One region of the Rummeliibacillus sp. GQ308 genome, then DNA from elsewhere that is predicted to be linked to it. Evidence: a T-box and tRNA genes for the amino acid it is inferred to sense, from the RefSeq annotation. Region 1 holds a T-box; the other holds one or more tRNA genes.
What was found. The T-box of region 1 lies ahead of alaS (alanine--tRNA ligase). A T-box ahead of a tRNA ligase gene usually reads a tRNA of that ligase, here a tRNA-Ala.

Region 1 (7,567 bases):
CATTATTTACATAAAAATACATACTTATCCCAAGAATCAGTGCAAGTGCAATAAATACTCCTGATGCAGCTAATACAATTTTACGTACAACCCTTTTTTCAGACTGCCGTTCTTTTATTTTATTGATCTGATCTTGGTTTTTCTTCTTTTCCACGTAGGTAATTCCTCCTTAACGGATGTTTGCTGCACAAAAAAGCGGAATGCTAGTTGCTCATTCCGCTTAGGCAAACAATTACTCTTCGCCAAATTCAGCGTCAAGAGTGTTTAAAACTTCTTCCACCATGTCCCATTCTTCATCAGTTTCAATAGGAACAAGTTCTCCGCCTTCACCATCTTCAGCTGGGACAACAGCAGATGCAAAGATTTCAACTTCTTCGCCTTCTGCAGCGCCTTCTTTATAATATAGTACATAGGAGCGGTCAAAATCCTCAGAGTCGAATGTATAAAGTACCGCGTATACTTGTTCGTTACCGAATTCATCTACTGCCACGATGTGCTCGTGATCATGTTCGTGTTCATGTGCCATTTAGGTCACCTCTTCTATATATTTTATGCTGTCTACTTCAGTAGCATCTTAAGTATTCCTTTTGTATTGGATAAATACATATTGCCGAGCATTTATTTTAAACTAAACTGCCAACTCTCTGCAATTATCCTTGTTCAATATCCTCATCCAACTCTTCAATAACAGATTCGATGTAATCCCACTCTTCATCTGTTTCGATTGGAGTAAGTTCACCGTCTGTTCCATTATCTGATGGTTCATAGGAGGATGCGAAGATCTCAACTGTGCCATCTTCGTCTTCTGAACCAATAATAGAGTAAAGTACATATGATTTGCCGAATTGTTCGGAATCAAATGTATGAAGCACTTCGCAAAGTTGCTCATTGCCTTCATCGTCTACAATTGTAATATGTCTTTCTTCAAATTCTTCCATAATTCCACCTCATAACTGTTTTCGGTCTAAGTATCCTTGGAGAATCATAACCGCCGCCATTTTATCAATGACTTTTTTTCGATTTTTGCGACGTACATCCGCTTCGATTAGCAAACGTTCCGCAGCCATTGTTGTCAATCTCTCGTCCCAAAGCGTTACTGGCTTAGAAAATGTATCTTCTAAAAGCTTTGCATAAGCCTGTGATGCCTCGCCTCTTGGTCCAACGGTATTGTTCATATTTTTGGGGAAACCTACAACAAATTCAGCAATGTCATACTCATTCACCAGCTCTTGGATTCTTTCAATGCCGAATTCATTATTTTCCTCATCAATTTTTACCGTTTCGATACCTTGGGCTGTCCAACCTAGCGCATCGCTAATTGCTACGCCAATCGTTTTGGAGCCAACATCTAAACCCATTATTCTCATCATTATGCCTCGTTATTCTTTTTAATATAGAACTTAACCAACTCTTCTAAAATTTCGTCACGTTCAAGTTTACGAATTTTGTTCCGTGCATCCTGATGACGAGGGATATAAGCAGGATCTCCTGATAATAGATAACCAACGATTTGATTGATAGGATTGTATCCTTTTTCTTCTAGCGCTGCATGTACTCGTTGCATGGTTTCTCTAACTTCTTGTTCCATCGATTCTTCAGGGAAATTAAATTTCATCGTCTGATCAAACTTACTCATGCAGGGCACCTCACTTTAAAATAGTAGAATAACGTCTTGTATCTATGTTAGTATACCCTATTCAACAAACCTTTTAAATAGATTTTACATAATTATACACGGAATCCAACGCTTCTTCCAATTTAGAAGCATCTTTTGCACCCGCCATCGCCATATCAGGACGGCCTCCGCCTTTGCCTCCGCAAATCTCTGCAACTTCTTTCACAATCTTGCCTGCGTGATAGTTTCCGTTTGCTAGATCTTTTGTTACCCCGGCAATCAGCATAACTTTACCTTCAGATGCTGCGCCTAAAACAATGACACTATGGTCCATTTTAGCTTTCAAATCATCCATTAGTTGGCGTAATTGATTGTTGTCTTTTGCTTCAACCTTTGTTGCCAGCACCGTTACTTCGCCGATTTTCTGTGCTGATGATAAGATAGTTGAAGCTTGTGCACCTGCTATTTTGGCAGATAATGACGCATTCTCGCGTTGTTGCTCTTTCAACTCTTGTTGAAGACTTTCCACACGTGCGACTAAGTCTTTCGGATTTGCTTTCAGCAAACTAGCAGCTTGTTCTAAAACATGCTGTTCTTCTTTCGTTGCTTGATATGCAGCTTTGCCTGTTACAGCTTCAATACGTCGAGTGCCTGCACCAATACCGCTTTCTGACATAATTTTAAAGAATCCAATTTCTGAAGAACGTTTAACATGGATACCACCGCATAGTTCAATAGAATAATCGGACACTTGTACTACGCGCACGACATCACCATATTTTTCACCAAATAAAGCCATTGCACCAATTTCTTTCGCTTCCGCAATTGGCATCTCCTGAATAACTACTGCGATGTCATCCCAGATTTTTTCGTTAACGATCTGCTCTATTTTTTCTAACTCTTCTTTAGTAACAGCGCCAAAGTGTGAGAAGTCAAAACGAAGACGGTCTGGTCCTACATATGAACCCGCTTGGCTTACATGATCGCCTAACACATCTTTTAGTGCGCGTTGCAATAGATGTGTTGCTGTATGGTTCTTCACAGTCAAGTTACGTTCTGTGCGATCAACTTGTGCAAATACATCTTCACCTACATGCATTTCGCCAGATTCAACAATAACTGTATGCAATGCTTGGCCATTTGGCGCTTTTTGGACATCTTTTACAAATGCATTGAATGAATCGTTGCTAATTGAACCATGGTCAGCAATTTGCCCACCCATTTCAGCATAGAAAGGTGTTTCAGCAAGAATAATTAGTGCTTCATTACCCTCTGAAGCTGTTTTTTCGATTTGTCCATTTACTACCATTGCCGCAATTGTTGTGTTTGTCTCAAGAGTTTCATAACCCACAAATGTGCTTGCCTCTGTTAGGTTTGCAAGTACTTCTGATTGGACATGCATAGAATCGACATCTTGGCGTGCATTACGAGCACGTTCACGTTGAACTTCCATTTCTGCTTCGAAACCTTCAACATCCACTGTCATGCCTACTTCTTCTGCATATTCCTCTGTCAATTCGACTGGGAAGCCGTAGGTATCATATAAACGGAATGCATCTGCTCCAGGAATGCTTGTTTGTCCGTTCGCTTTTTGGGCTTCTACCACTTCATTGAAGATAGAAAGGCCGTCATGTAATGTCTCATGGAATCTTTCTTCTTCGTTCTTAATAACGCGAGCGATAAATTCCGCTTTTTCTTTCACTTCTGGATAGAAGTCAGCCATGATCTCACCAACTGTTGGTACAAGTTGGTACATGAATGGTTTTTCGATACCTATTTGTTTTGCATATCGTACGGCACGGCGAAGTAAACGGCGAAGCACATAACCACGACCTTCATTTGAAGGTAATGCTCCATCACCAACTGCAAATGCCACTGTCCGGATGTGGTCTGCAATGACCTTGAATGGCGTGTTTATATCTTCCTCGCTGCCAAAGATTTCATTTAAATCGATTTCATTTGGGCGTTTGTATTTACGATTTGCAAATTCTTCAATTTTCTCGATAATTGGCATAAACAAATCTGTATCAAAGTTAGTTGGCACATCTTGAACAACTGAAGCCATACGTTCTAGGCCCATACCTGTATCAATGTTTTGTTTTGGCAGAGGTGTATATGTGCCATCTGGATTATGATTAAATTGAGAAAAAACAAGATTCCATATTTCTAGATAGCGCTCATTTTCACCGCCCGGATATAATTCTGGATCTTTTAGGTCGTTGCCGTATTTCTCTCCGCGATCGTAGAAAATTTCTGAGTTAGGGCCACTAGGACCTTCTCCAATATCCCAGAAGTTCCCTTCCAAACGAATTAGGCGTTCTTCTGGAATACCAACTTCGTCTTTCCAAATCGTATAGGCCTCATTATCTTCCGGATGTATGGTAATGGACAATTTTTCACCTTCAAAGCCCATCCATTTTGGATCTGTTAAGAACTCCCACGCATAGTGGATAGCTTCTTTTTTAAAGTAATCACCAATAGAGAAGTTCCCAAGCATTTCAAAGAATGTATGGTGGCGAGCTGTTTTGCCGACATTCTCAATATCATTCGTACGTATTGCTTTTTGTGCATTTGTAATACGTGGATTTTCAGGGATCACTGAGCCATCAAAATATTTTTTCAACGTTGCTACTCCGGAATTGATCCATAGTAATGACGCGTCATTAATTGGCACAAGCGGCATACTAGGTTCTTGTTTGTGTTTTTTCTCTTCAAAGAATTCGATAAACTTGCGACGAATTTCTGCTGATGTTTTCATTAATTTTCCTCCTTTTATATATAAAAAAACCCCCATCCACTGTAACAGGGACGAAGGTTTCTATTCGCGGTACCACCCTAATTATAATAGCTTTTGCTATTATCACTTAATTACCTTAACGCGGCACACGGTAGTTTTTGGCTACACTCAGGAATAGCTTTTCCAAATTGGGTAGTGAAGGTTCTCACAGCCTAGGAACCTCTTTCTGTACACGGACCAACAAGTACTTTTTTCCTTCAACGTATTGCAGTATTAGAGATCAATCTTGTTTAAATAGGATAACTCTTACTTATTTTAAGAAATGCTTTTACTTCTGTCAATTCTCATTATTCATAAAATCATAAGGGCTAATGCCCGCCATTCCAATCATTGGATGAATGCCTGAATAATTATCTAGCGTTAAAGCAACAGGTAACTTGTCCTCTACTGATTGTATTGCTTCTTTCTCAGTTGATTCCGTTTTTGTATCATTCTTTTCTTCTAGCGATTTGATTTCAGTTGTCTCATCCAATGATAAACGCTCTACAAGTGAGGTATGGCGTTTCATATCATCTGTTTTTTGAAAGCCATACACAAATGTGTCTGGCTCGCCACATAGAATAAGAAAATTTTTAGCTCTTGTAATACCTGTATATAGCAAATTTTTCCGAAGCATTTTGGAATAACCGCGGACTATTGGCATTATAACCATCGGAAACTCGCTTCCTTGCGATTTGTGAATGGAGCAGCAATACGCAAGCGTTACCTGATTTAGATCACTTTTTTGATACGTTACTTCAATGCCATCAAACGATACAACCATTAAATCCGTTTTTTCAATCGTTTCTTTTGCCTTCACAATTGAAATGACTTCACCCATATCGCCATTAAACACATTGTTATTTGGCTGATTAACAAGTTGTAGCACTTTATCGCCAATCCGGTAAATCGTATCACCAAAGGCAATCTCTTTTGTCTTTTGGTTTTTTTTGGGATTTAGTAATTCTTGTAGCATTTTGTTCATTGCATCAATGCCCGCATTGCCACGATACATTGGTGCGAGCACTTGGACGTCATGAATAGAAAAACCTTTATTAATAGCACTCTTGACCACTTGCCCTACAACGTCTGCAATTTGATCTTGGGTTGCACGTATAAATGAACGGTCACTTGTTTTCACCATCAAGTCTTGAGGGACAGTACCACGTTTCATTTCATGTGCCAACTGAATTATTGATGACCCTTCTGATTGCCTATAAACATCTGTTAACTCCACTGTTGGAATGGCTTTTGAGGCAAGCAGATCCTTTAAAACCTGTCCTGGACCTACCGGCGGAAGTTGGTCTTGGTCGCCTACAAATATTACTTGGCAGTCATCATTCAATGCCCTCAAAAGTTGATGTGCGAGCCATGTATCAACCATTGACATTTCATCGACTATAATAAGCCGCCCCATTACTTCTCGCTCCACATCTTCTTCCTTTTCTTGACCCGTGAAACCTAACAAGCGATGAATAGTCATTGCAGGCAGTTCCGTTGATTCGCTTAAGCGCTTGGCAGCTCTACCTGTAGGAGCCGCTAGAACGATTGGAAAGGCCTCTTCTTTCTCTGCATAATCTTTAGGGTTTAGCGAGAGCCCATGAAGTTCTGCATAGACATCCACTATTCCCCTGACAACTGTTGTTTTCCCCGTTCCGGGGCCCCCCGTTAAAATCATTACAGCTGAATTAATAGCCGTTTCAATTGCCTTTACTTGTGTATCTGCATATGTAACACCAAAGCGCTCTTCTGCTTCACCAATTACTTTCCTTATCTCAGAAGAAGGAAAAGATGAGTGCTCTTCGTTTTTTTGAGCTAGCTCTGTAATCTTTGAAGCAATGCCTATTTCAGAATAATAAAGAGACGGCAAATAAACTCTTGTTTCTTCACCGCAAACTTTGCCATTCTCGCCTAGTTCAATTATTGCTTGGGAAATATCATCGTATTCAATCGTGCATGACTGACTCGATTCAAGCATCGCCTTGGAAGCAGGCAAAATTTCTCTTGCATCTAAAAAAACATGCCCTTCTGATAATGAGGCAGTGTTTAACAAGTGAAGTATAGAGGCTTTGATGCGGTCGGGATGGTTGCCGGTGATTTGTAGCCTAGCGCCCAGTTCATCCGCTCGCTGAAAACCAATCCCCTCAATATCTTCAATGAGGCGGTACGGATTTTTTTGTAGTACTTGTAGTGTCTCACCTTCATACATTTGATAAATCTTCACAGCAATTTGAGCACCAAATCCCCATTCGTTCAATTGAATCATAATGCGGTCAAGCCCTAAATTTTGCTCAAGTACAGAGCGCAGTGTTTGTTTTTTATCTTCTGTTAAGCGTGGAACGTCATCCAACACATCAGGATTTTCAATGATGGTTTTAATAGCATCTGCACCTAGCTGTTGAACAATCGTTTCAGCTGTACGGTGGCCTATCCCCGGAAATAAATCGCTAGATAAATATTGCACGACACCTGTTTCAGTTGCTGGAATCTCTTTTTCAAAAGTGGCAGCTTGAAACTGCAGCCCATATTTAGGATGCTGTTTCAGCTGCCCTGTATAACGGTATAACGCTTCTTCTGAGACAGCAGGAAAATAGCCTGCGACAATAATCTCTTTTTCTTTATAATCCGTATTTGTTTCTTGGATTTTCAATTTAATAATCGAGAATAAGTTTTGTGCATTATGAAATATTGTGACGACAGGCCGGCCGACAATAAAAAGTGGTTCATCGGAAAATAAAGATAGATTTTCAGCCAACGCTGCCACCACCTTTCTTTTTAATCTTTTTTCATTGCAAGCATGTCATGAATGTAACGTGCTTGATCAAACTCTGGCTGCAAAGTAAAAGCTTGCTTTAAATGATACTGTGCATCTTCTATCTTATCGGTAGAAACAGCATACAGGACACCCAGATTATAATGGGCATCGGCATTGTTCCAATCTGTATCGATTACATACTTCAGTTCTTTTTCTGCTTCATTAAAAAGCTCCAAAGTAGCTAACATAATGCCATAAGAAAGCCTGATCTGTAAATCTTCCGGGGCTAGTTCTGCAGCTCTTTGCATATAAGGCAATCCGAGTTTCGGCTCGTCGATATGTTCAAAGCTTTTGCCAAGCATAAAATAAGCGTCTGCTCCTTGAATACCATGGCGGATAGAACGTTCATAAAGTTTTGCTG
Region 2 (7,567 bases), 770 kb from region 1:
GGATAATGTAGAACAGTATTTAGAAAATACGGAAGAAGCTGAAGTAGAACAACTAATAATAGAATCAGCATCTCCAGGTTGGGGAGACAGCATCCGGACAATGCTCGCGCTGTCTGCATTAGTAGACAATCACAAAATAACAGAGGAATCAAAAAAGGCAGTCCAAACATATGACAAGGAATGGGAGTGGATTAATGATGACGATAGAAAATATACACTCAAGCAATATAACCCAGAATCTAAATCCGTTATCAATGTTGCAAAATCTTAGAGCGTTTTTAACAACGGAAGAGGAGCTTGTGTTTATGCAGCTATTGTTCTCTTCTTCCTCTGCCATTCGAGGTCAAAATTATGGTTTGAAGAAAAAAGAAGCTGAAAAAATGCTAGGTATTAAGAATGATGATCATGCATTTTACTCATTTATCAATCGCTTGAATCAAGCAATCGCTAGATATTTTAAAGTGATTTATGATGAAAAAAGAGACCAGCTGATTATCATGATGCGAGTACCAGCTAAACAAGCAAAAACTACTTTAAATAAAGAGGCGCTTGCCATATTACTTTATATGTTTTATCAACAAGAGGTCTTAAGCCATGAATTTACCCTACTCCAGCAATTACTGACAGATTTTGGTCACGAAATGCAGCATGCAAGCCGTAAACTACAGAATAATATAGATATTTTAAAAAAGATTGGTGCTGTAGAAGAAGTACATCGAGCACAACAGGAACAGGCATATAAGGTAACGGCGATCGGTGTACATATGTTTTCCAACTCTTTCTTAAGAAGAGCGACAGAGTTTGCTCAATCATCACAGTTAAGCAAGGAAGAAGTGGTTAAATTCTTTAGACGCTATAATTTATATGAGCAGGAGGAGAACCAATGATTCCATACAGTTTGCAATTTAGTGGCATCCGAGATTATAGACCAACGAAAATCTCTTTTGGAAGTGAAAGTGAACATGTATTGATTGCTGGTCCAAATGGTGCAGGGAAATCAACTATTACATTCGCAATAGGAGCTGCTTTGTACTCTTCTCAAGTTGACATTGAAGGTCTCCGTTCTGCCAACTTGCCTCCTGATCAACCATGGCATGCAGAGGTATTTCTAACATTCCATAATACAGGGCTTTCACAGATTGACGCTCCGTCATATGTGGGTTTTCAGCTTTTGATACAACAAAAACCAGGAAATGTGATCCAACGGCAATACGCTGTGTATACAGGGGAATTTCCTGAAGAGATGGAGTTGACAACGACATATCGATCAGGCGATATCCAAAAAAGTAATCTATCCAAGTATAGGGAAGATTTGCAATATAAGTACCAAATACATCCAGATGTATTTTATCTTATATGGTATCAAAACGAAGTCAATCAATTTGCGGCTATGTCACCTGAAGAGCGTTTTCGGCGGTTCAGCGAAATGTACCATTTAGAAGAAATGCAAAGGGAATGGGAAGCAAGCGTTGAAAGCTTTAAGCAGATCGAAGCAGATTTCAAGTTAACAATTGGCAATCTGAAGTTAATCGAAAGCCAATTAAAAATGGCAGAGGATGCCTATAAACACTTTAGTAATAATAAAAAAACGCTAAAAAAAAATGGTGAGAAAAATGTATGGTTAATGCACTGTATTCGAGAAAAATTACGAGTTGAAAAAAATAGACATGAAGAAGATATAGCCATAAAGGAAAGATATATAAATGGGCTAGTAGAAAAACGAGAGATCATGCAACAGCAGTTGGCAGAATTAAAGGATAGAAAGACACTAAAACAACAGCAACTGAACGAAGCGGAGCAATACATTCAACAATTGAAGAACAGTGAAAAAAAGCTAAATCAAAAAAATGAAGTTATAAAAAAACAAATTCAACGATTGCAAGAAAAATTGAAAGACACAGAACAACTCCGAAAAAAAATGATGTATACCGAAGAAGAAATAGTCGTAGAAATGGACAAGTGTAAAATACGAGAGAAACAGCTGACTAAAGATATCGATTCATTCGTACATGAAAAAAGGCTTCATTCCAGGATAATCAACGACTTACAGTATAGAAAAGTACAAGAAGAATTATCGATACAGTCTCTTGATGAGCGAGAAGACGACTATCAAAATATATTATCTCTTTACATAAGCAGCCATCAAGTAGAAGTAAAGCTGTTGGAGAATAAAAAGGAATATAATGACTTAGCAAAAGAATTGCCAAGAATTGAAGAAGCAGAAACAATGTTGACTGAAGAAATTAAATTGCTAAAACAAGATAAAATGCTATCCCGTCGCCAATTAGATGCAATATCAACCCTTAGGAAGCAAGGAATCACTGCCTATACATTGAGAGATTTAGTTGAGTTGGATGAACGTGCAACTTTGAAAGATGAAATAGTACTTGACCCTATTAAATACACTATATTTTACATGGCAAGGACATGTCAGCCCGCGAATGATTTATACCATGTGCCTTTGCCATCCATCATACCAACTAAGTTTATAGACAGTTTGCCGACAATAAAATTAAAAATAAAAAAGGGACTCAAAGAGCAAGAAGTGATTTTAGCATCAAAAGTACTTTTTTGGGTGGATCAATTTTTACAAACCACCCCTCTCTTGAAGAAGAATGGTATTGAAGATGCACGAGGCGTCAGAGGGAGTCAGGAAAAGAATACATTCATTCTTAGTACGAGATCTTCAGAAGAAAGATTGATTTTATTACAAAAAAGATTCGAAAATAATCAACAAAAAAAATTCGAGATCAAAGTCAATTTAGCCAAATATGAAAAAGAAATTGGTGACTTGCAAAGTGTATTAAAAGATGTAAAAAAAGCAGAAGCATTCAATTTAGAGCTAGACCAACGAAACGATAAAGTAAAGCTTATTGCAGAAATAAACAAGCAGCTGGAAGAACAGCAAAAACAATCAGAGGATGTACAAGAGAAAATAATACATCTACATCAAGAGTTCGCATTTATAGTGCATCGCATGCAATTTCTAGAGCAACAACTTGATATTTATTCGCGGATTGGTGAATTAAAAGAAGAACAGCAGCAATTAACCAACCTAGAACAAGAAGAAAGAGATATACTAGACAAATTACATCTTATTCGAGCGAGTAAAGAAGAGTATTACGTTAAAGTGCAATCATTGCATGATTTTACAAGAGATTTTAACCGCAATATAAGAGATTTAGGGTTTGATATAGATGACAATAAACGGGAAATGACTAATGTGGAGAAGGATAGAACACATTTAGAAGAAAAAATAGAAGCTAATCAAGCGGAAATTACCCGCTACGAAATTCTTCTGCAGCAGCTAAAACACCTCATTCCTGATTTATACGAAATAGCAATGCAGAAGCAAATTGATACTAGCCTGTCGATGCCAATACTGCTCTCGGAAAATGAAAAAGCGCGAGTTGCCTTTGAAAATGCACGTAAGGGAGAAGTTGATCCACAAGCCGAAGAAAACTATAAAAAACGGAAAGAAGAGTACGAGAAAAAACAATCTGATGCCGCTTTGATGGAAGAATTAGTAGAAGAAAAAAGGCTATTGTTAGTAGATAAAGAAGATAAGTTGGATACAACGGTCCATGGACTTGTTGAAGCTTTGAACAAGAAATTCCAAACCTATATGAGCCTATTTAACTTTGAAAGCGAAATCATTTGGGAACGATATGAAGACAAACGAGGACGAGCTATTTTTAAATTATATGTAAAGGCGCATAAAGCGGGTCATGGCAGAAGGCTACAAGATGTGAGTGTAAAAGCGAGAAATGGAAAATATGGAAAGGGTGTATCGGGCGGGGAAGAATCATTAAGCTCACTCCTATTTGCACTCACCTTATTGCAACATTTAGATACAACACCAGGTTATATAATACTAGATGAATTTGATAGTGCATTAGATGAAAACCGAAAAGAAAAGGTTTTTGAATTGTATGCTAGAGAACTAGAGCGCAAGCTTATTATCTTGTCACCTAAAGCACATGATGACAGGTACTATGAAAAGTATAGCAAGGTTTTCATCGTCCAGCATAACGCTGTAAAAGTGGAAAGTGCAATCAAAGGTATACAGCTTGTAAAATAAGACTAATTCTTTTACAGATGGCATGGAGTATAGTATACTAGGTGTATAAATTAATATTTAAATGTAACACATGGTGGAGTCAGTCAATCTGGCACCGCCATGTGTTTTTTTATTTTCAAGGAGGGAAAATGTGTTTATTTTACAAATTGTGCTTGTATTACTAGCGACTAAATTGGCCGGCCATTTGAGTGTTAGGCTAGGGCAGCCATCTGTATTAGGGAAGATTATTATTGGTATTGTTATTGGACCTGCTTTATTAGGATGGATTGACGATACGGATATTGTGAAACAGTTCAGTGAAATCGGTGTTATCCTCCTTATGTTTTTGGCGGGGCTTGAAACAAATTTATCGGATCTAAATCGAAACAAAAAGGCTGCGTTACTAGTTGCAGTAGGTGGTATCATTGTTCCTATTTTATTGGGATATGCAGGATCCATTTATTATGGCTTATCAACAGCGCAAGCTATATTTATAGGATTGCTTTTATCCGCTACTTCCGTCAGCATTTCGGTACAAACATTAAAAGAACTTGGTTGGTTAAATAGTAAAGAAGGTTCTACTTTGCTAGGTGCAGCAGTTTTAGATGATATTATTGTCGTCGTCTTGTTGGCAGTAGCAATGAGTTTCTTTGGGGACTCTGATGTTAGCATTACTTGGTTGATCGGTAAAAAAGTCATCTTCTTTGCTATCATTATTTTAGTATCAATCTGGGTTGTACCTGCGTTTTTGAGACTGTTTTCAAAATTAAAAGTAACAGTGCCATTGCTTAGTGGAGCGTTAATTATTTGCTTTGGCTTTGCCTATTTCGCAGATTCTTTAGGTATTGCAGCGATTATTGGATCGTTTTTCGCAGGGATTGCGATATCTCAAACCAAATTTAAAGAGGAAATTGAGGAAAAGGTTGAGCCGATTGCAAATGGCTTATTTGTACCATTTTTCTTCGTAAGCATTGGCTTATCCGTTAGTTTTGCAGGTATCGGAAATCAAATATGGCTTATCTTTGTATTTTCATTGATTGCGCTTCTTTCGAAATTCATCGGGTCTGGTCTTGGCGCAAAAATGTCAGGCTTTTCTATGCGATCATCAATGGGTATAGGAGCAGGTATGATATCTCGTGGGGAGGTAGCATTAATTATTGCAGCAATGGGACTAGACTCAAAACTATTGCCAACAGAGTATTATACGCCAATGATTATTGTTGTCGTTATTACAACATTAGCTACACCTCCACTCCTAAAAGGAATATTTGGGAAATCACAAGAAAATTAGAATTCAAAAAAACGCTCAATCATAAGATTGGGCGTTTTGACTATAGATGCAATATGACTAACTGATAACAAGTTAATATTCTCTTGTTCGAAACATAGAGAATAAGCTATAATAAATTTATAAAAATGGGGGCATTAGCTCAGCTGGGAGAGCGCTTGCATGGCATGCAAGAGGTCAGCGGTTCGATCCCGCTATGCTCCATATAGAATTACTCAAACCCTACCAATCTATAATTAATTATCTGTAAATTTTAAATAGTCATTATTAGTGCTGTTTGATGAGAAAAAACCAAATTAAGGATTATTACAGGTCGTGTTCAAAAAGGAGTTTCTTTCAATGAATAAGATGGAAGTAAATAAAGTCTTTATAGTATCAGGACCAGCAGGAGTGGGTAAATCAACAACTTCTAAGGAACTCGTCAAAATCTTAAAGCAAAGTGCTTATATTTCTGGTGACTACATTAGCCATATGCACATTAACGGGAGAAAAAAACCATGGGAAAGTCCAGAAGAGGTATCTTTAATTTGGGACAATATTCTAGCCCTTACAAAGAATTTTTTGAATTATGGAAATGATGTAGTTGTCGATTATGTAACTTTTCCTCAAGAAGCAGAATGGCTTAGTGAAAACCTGAAAAGTTTAAGTGTAGAGGTTTATTATGCGGTTTTATGGACTGATAAAGAGACTTTGGTTAGCAGAGATCATATGCGAATTCCAGAACATCGAATGGGTGAACGATGCTTAATTTTACTAGATGAGTTTTTAGAGACAGATTTAGATGAAAAATACCTTTTAAATACAAGCAAAAATACATCCACTACATATGTATTAAATGAAATTCTAAACAATCTAAAATATAAAATGACATAGAGACATGCTTCTAACAAGACGTCGTTAGTTTTAGCTGTAAAAAGTTAGGAATAACAAAATTATCCTTTCTAAACTATATATGAATGAATTAAAAAAATAATAAAAAGAAAAACCGAACTATGTGTGAAAATTAATTTCACATGTGTTTGGTTTTTTAAATTAGTTAAAATATTTTTGACTAAGCCTCATTTTTTGTTAGGGGATAGAGGATCATTAAATATATTAGGATGAGTTTGAACACTTCAAATTGTCAAAACTCTATACTTCTCAATCTATATTAAAATAAATTGGGTAATGGTTTACACAACCGTCATTAAACTTTGCATTGCAAGAAGGACAGTGATTTGTATTCATATACTGATGAATGGTGAGTTCAGTTTTACAAACCCCACATAATATGGCTTCTACATCAAATTTTTCTTTTGGCCATTTTTGGATCGGATGATCAGCATTTTCTTCATGGCATTTATAACAAGGATAATATTCGCCGCAGCAAGCAAATTTGATAGCAATGACATCGAGAACTGTATGATAGTGAGTACACCGTGTTTCTTGATCAATAACATTTCCTAAGACGCGCAATTTACAATCTCCTTCAAGTTTTTCTACAATTGTAACATATCCCTTTCCAACAACTTGAATAAAATGAAGCTTATATCCATATATTTAACAGAATGTGGAGGTGGATATATGGGGATAGGAATTATTGGCTTTTTGGCAACTGCCAGCGGTCTTGGTGTTGGAGGTATACTTGCAACTATTTTTAAAGGAACAATACGAAAAGCGGCTGCTATTAATGGCATTTGCGCAGGTATTCTCCTAGGGCTGCTTTTTATCGAAATTATTCCAGAAAGCTTAAAGCTAAGTGGTGCGATGATTTTTGGTATAGGCGTATTTTGGGGTATTTTTGCGTTTAGCGTATTGCATGGATTCATGCACGGTGAGATGGAATCAAAGAATTTTCAAAGGGAGCAACATGGTAGGGCAGGAGCTATTTTAGCCTTAAGTATAGCAATTCACAATCTACCTCTAGGTTTGTCATTAGGATTCGGCGAAACAACTGGAATGAGTAGTTCATTACTGTTTCCTATTGTTTTACATAATATTCCTGAAGGGCTGGCAATATTTATTCCTATATCACTTGCAAAGATATCATTTAAACGACACATATTCATTCTGCTAGCAGTGTCATTTCCAGTAGGACTTGGAGCAATTCTTGGAAGTGTCATTGGAGCGTCCTATCCAATTTTTTGGGCTATTCTTCTTAGTTTCTCTATAGGAATGATTATAAGCGTAGTTTGGAAGGAAATTATAATGGAAGCAGCAGGACGCACTTCATTTTTATA

Region 2: it has a tRNA-Ala gene. The T-box ahead of alaS (alanine--tRNA ligase) is inferred to sense a tRNA for this amino acid. The anticodon was not compared.

The regions. Positions count from the first base shown of each region.
Region 1 is NZ_JCAXDQ010000001.1:1,048,600-1,056,166, reverse strand. Features, by position in the region: gene mltG (endolytic transglycosylase MltG) at 1-154, opposite strand, end outside; gene AC6CHJ_RS05040 (DUF1292 domain-containing protein) at 233-526, opposite strand; gene AC6CHJ_RS05035 (DUF1292 domain-containing protein) at 651-938, opposite strand; gene ruvX (Holliday junction resolvase RuvX) at 948-1,367, opposite strand; gene AC6CHJ_RS05025 (IreB family regulatory phosphoprotein) at 1,370-1,636, opposite strand; gene alaS (alanine--tRNA ligase) at 1,710-4,373, opposite strand; T-box leader at 4,417-4,622, opposite strand; gene recD2 (SF1B family DNA helicase RecD2) at 4,690-7,146, opposite strand; gene AC6CHJ_RS05010 (tetratricopeptide repeat protein) at 7,167-7,567, opposite strand, start outside.
Region 2 is NZ_JCAXDQ010000001.1:1,822,866-1,830,432, reverse strand. Features, by position in the region: gene AC6CHJ_RS09125 (hypothetical protein) at 1-271, shown strand, start outside; gene AC6CHJ_RS09120 (hypothetical protein) at 306-887, shown strand; gene AC6CHJ_RS09115 (AAA family ATPase) at 884-4,081, shown strand; gene AC6CHJ_RS09110 (cation:proton antiporter) at 4,212-5,351, shown strand; tRNA gene AC6CHJ_RS09105 (tRNA-Ala) at 5,480-5,552, shown strand; gene AC6CHJ_RS09100 (P-loop nucleotide/nucleoside kinase family protein) at 5,688-6,221, shown strand; gene AC6CHJ_RS09095 (CHY zinc finger protein) at 6,489-6,803, opposite strand; gene AC6CHJ_RS09090 (ZIP family metal transporter) at 6,912-7,567, shown strand, end outside.